2 regions of the Absiella sp. AM09-50 genome follow, and region 1 is predicted to be linked to the other one. Evidence: a T-box and tRNA genes for the amino acid it is inferred to sense, from the RefSeq annotation. Region 1 holds a T-box; the other holds one or more tRNA genes.
What was found. The T-box of region 1 lies ahead of thrS (threonine--tRNA ligase). A T-box ahead of a tRNA ligase gene usually reads a tRNA of that ligase, here a tRNA-Thr.
Positions count from the first base shown of each region.

Region 2: it has a tRNA-Thr gene. The T-box ahead of thrS (threonine--tRNA ligase) is inferred to sense a tRNA for this amino acid. The anticodon was not compared.

Region 1 covers NZ_QVFI01000002.1:219,740-221,952, forward strand. Annotated here, with positions in the region: gene thrS (threonine--tRNA ligase) at 1-1,399, opposite strand, end outside; T-box leader at 1,446-1,655, opposite strand; gene DW114_RS03525 (recombinase family protein) at 1,916-2,213, shown strand, end outside.
Region 2 covers NZ_QVFI01000039.1:20,839-23,051, reverse strand. Annotated here, with positions in the region: gene DW114_RS19590 (HD-GYP domain-containing protein) at 1-548, shown strand, start outside; gene crcB (fluoride efflux transporter CrcB) at 550-930, shown strand; tRNA gene DW114_RS19580 (tRNA-Thr) at 986-1,061, shown strand; gene DW114_RS19575 (DUF3788 domain-containing protein) at 1,111-1,530, opposite strand; gene DW114_RS19570 (nuclear transport factor 2 family protein) at 1,622-2,008, opposite strand; gene DW114_RS19565 (hypothetical protein) at 2,014-2,213, opposite strand, start outside.

The DNA of each region.
Region 1 (2,213 bases):
GTTCAATCAGGATACCGATGAAACGCTCGATGGAACCAAAGATAACACGGTGTAACATAACAGGACGTGCCTTGCTGCCATCACTTTCTACATAAGATAAATCAAAACGTTCTGGCAGGTTCATATCCAGCTGGATTGTTCCACACTGCCATTCTCTTCCTAAAGAGTCTTTGATATGGAAGTCTAATTTAGGGCCATAGAATGCACCATCGCCTGGATTGACTTTATATTCTTTACCTGCGTGAACACATGCATCCGCAAGTGCTTTTTCACTCTTTTCCCAAATTGCTAAATCTCCAATATATTTCTTTTCAGGACGAGTAGATAATTCAATACGGTAGCTTAATCCAAATACGGAATATACACGGTCAATAAATTTGATCAATTCCATAACTTCGCTTTCAATCTGATCTGGACGCATGAAGATATGTGCATCATCCTGTGTAAATGTACGTACACGGAATAAACCATTTAATGCTCCACTTGCTTCATGGCGGTGTACCTGTCCAAGTTCACCCATACGAAGTGGTAAATCTTTATAGGAATGTAAAGCGTTTTTAAATACTAATAAAGAACCAGGACAGTTCATTGGTTTGATTGCGAATTCACGATCATCTACCATTGTTGTATACATGTTTTCTTTATAGTTTTCCCAATGTCCACTGACTTCCCATAATTCCTTACTCATCATAATTGGTGTTTTGATGAATTTATAGTTTTCTTTTGTATGTTCTTCATACCAGAAGTTTTCTAACAGATTACGGATAATCATACCATTTGGCAAGAAGAATGGCATACCAGGTGCATATTCACTCATCATGAACAAGCCTAATTCTCTACCAATCTTTTTGTGGTCACGTTTTTTTGCTTCTTCCAACAGATTTAAATGTTCTTCTAATTCCTCTTTTGTTTCAAAGCATACACCATAGATTCTCTGTAACATCTTATTGTTGGCATCGCCTTTCCAATAAGCGCCTGAGTGTTTTAACAGTTTAAAGTTCTTTAATTCTTTCACAGTATCTACGTGAGGTCCACGGCATAAGTCGATGAATTCTCCCTGTTGATAGCAAGTGATGTTTCCATCTTCTAAATCTTGAATCAAATCGATTTTATAAGGATCATCTTTAAACATTTCCAAAGCTTCTGCCTTTGAGATTTCTTTACGTACGATACGTTTTCCATCTTTTGCGATTTTCTTCATTTCTTTTTCGATTTTAGGAAGATCCTCATCACGGATTACTTCATCTCCTAAATCAATATCGTAGTAGAACCCTTCACTAATCACTGGTCCTACCCAGAATTTTGCGTTTGGATATAAACGCTTAACGGCCTGTGCCATCATATGTGCACAGCTGTGATTCATTACACTTAATCTTTCATTTTCTTTAATGTCGATCATGTTCTTCATTCCTTTCTTACATTTATACATATAAAAAAGACTGCCATCAAAGGACGTCAGTCTTACACGCGGTACCACCTTTGTTCATATTTCAAATGAAATATGCCCTCTTACCTGTTAACGCTGGTTATATGCGGCACACCTTTTCAGGGGCAACTCCAAGGGAGTAAGTACAACATCTTTCAGAAAGCTTTCACCTGCCGCTTTCCTCTCTACATCAGAATATTTGTACCCATATCCTTTTCTTCGTTTTTGTTTTACTTTTATTTTATACAACTTTTTTTAAGATATGTCAATTCTTTCGCGTTTTTTCCTTCCTTTTTCCTCCAATTCCAGTATTTTGATTTCTATTTTACCATTCAGAATGCTAAAAAATAAGAAAAATTAACATTATATGAATTAAACATTCTATGAGTACTTGTGATAGAATAATCTCATGTAGATTTCATCAAAATATTGGTAACTGTGAAATTTACCAATATTCAGTATAATCGACATCATGAAAGAGGGTGTATTATGAGAAAGACTTATGGCTATGTTCGTGTATCGAGCCAGGATCAAAACGAAGCACGACAGTATCTGGAGTTGATTGAATTCGGGATTGAAGAAAAATACATCTATATGGATAAATTAAGCGGAAAAGATTTTAACCGTCCTTCCTATCATCAGCTGGTATATAAGAAAATAAAGCCGGGAGATCTGCTGGTCATCAAAAGTATTGATCGTCTTGGCAGAAATTATAATGAGATTCTAAATGAATGGAAATACATCACAAAGGAAAAAAATGTAGATATTAAAATTCTGGATATGCCAT
Region 2 (2,213 bases), on a different contig from region 1:
CACTTTTAAAACTTTCGGATATACAGATACAAAAGCTTATGTATGGTGCCCTTCTTCATGATATTGGAAAAGTCGCAACACCTGTGAGCATACTAGAAAAACCAGGCAGATTAACTGCCAGTGAAATGAAAATTATGCGGGAACATGTTACACACTCTATTCATATTCTGAAAGGTACCATGGATAATGAAATCGTACAGATTGCTGTCAGACATCATGAAAAATTAAATGGAAAAGGCTATCCTTATGGTTTATCAGAAAAAGATTTAACCTTAGAACAGCGTATTCTTGCGGTCGCGGATATCTTTAGTGCTTTAAGTGGTAAACGAAGTTATAAAGAAGCATTCGATAAACAACAAATGATGCATATTTTATACCAGATGGCTGATGAAGGTGCCATTGATTCCACAATTGTGGATATATGCCATGAACATTTTCATACCATTATGGAGAATATTGAAACAGATTGTATTCCTTTGTTGTCAACATATCATCATATCGAATATGAGTATGAACATATTTTACAAGTAATTGGAAAGAAGGGCTGATATGAAAGCATTTTTATATGTAGGATTGGGTGGTGCCATTGGCGCAATGGCTCGTTATGGATTTTCTATGATTTCCATGAAAGCTGCCATTCCCATCAACACACTCCTCATTAATATATTAGGTTCTATTCTCATTGGTTTTATTGCACAACTTGCCTTATCATCTCATGTATCCCCACAACTTGTGTTACTGATTAAAACAGGTATCTGTGGTGGTTTTACAACGTTTTCCACATTCTCTTTAGAAACCTTTCAACTAATTGAGAAAAAAGCATGGCTACCAGCTGTTTCCTACATCTTCACTAGTGTCATGTTATGTGTGATTGGGGTATCTTTGGGAATGTATGGTGCCAGTTTACTGACAAGGAAATTTTCGCTTTAACTATGTACATTGATTTTGCATTGTGCTATAATAAATTCGCTTTCAAAAGCGATAGGCCGACTTAGCTCAGCTGGTAGAGCAACGCACTCGTAACGCGTAGGTCGGGGGTTCAAGTCCCTTAGTCGGCACCATATAAGAAAATGAATCAGTACCCATATCAAGTACTGATTTTTTTATATATTATGATACCTTTGTGAATTTCGCTGATAATACAATTTTAGCATCTTCATAATGCTCTTGCGTTAATACACGTTCATGTATCCATCCACCATCTCCACAAGAATACTTATTTATAATAAGCTCTTTTGTGTAGGGCTGTACCTTTGAAAAAATTGTATCAAACTGATTATTTGATAATCTTACCATCACTGTAAAAGCATTTCGTTCAGGAAATACGTTACAGATGAGTTTCTTTTTGATACGATGGGCAATACACCAGCCATAATGATTTCCATATGGATAGGATAATTCTTGCCGAGTATGGTAGGTTGTTGATAACCACTCATTAAACAACATAAACAATGCTCCACAATCGCCACAATACGCCTCCATTTCTTCAATAGCTGGTTGTTTACTTTTCTCAAGCATTCTTTCATACATAATCATGTTCTCCTTTATGTATCGTGAATTTCATACGTATTTCTGTATAAGTTGTGCCATCATAGGTATAGGAAAATACTTCCTGTTTTTTCTACTTCGGCAATGGTATGGATATCTTTTTTATTGATGTACCAATATGTTTTTCTTTTCGCCATAAAGGAGGTTCACCATCATCTCCCCAATACTCGTCAATGCATTCAATTTTATCATCTTTTACTTTTATAAAGGAAGTTACATGAAAAGACAGCTCTGTGGAAAACACATGTGTCACTGTGATAATCACTTGATCTATCCTTTCTATTCTTTCAATCTTGCCATCCCATTTGCCCGGATATTCACAATTCGCCTGTATGAATTCATTCAGTGTAAATTCTTCATTGGTATTATGCCATCGAATGACTGCATTTTCATGAAAGTATGAGCGCATGAGTACAGGATTTTGTTGAAGTGTTGCTTTCCAATAATTTTGTATATCCATATGGTTCACCCCTCTATCGTTAAATCATATAAATCATCAAAGATATCTGAAAATTCAAAAGAAATAATATGCGTATCATCTAATGTTTGATTACAATAGGAACATTGTCCATCATTATTTGACAACAGCAAAATAGAAGGTGTTCCCAGTGCAGGCAACAGTGTTTCTTTATTTTGATCAGGGAATATGCCATCATCACGAAAGG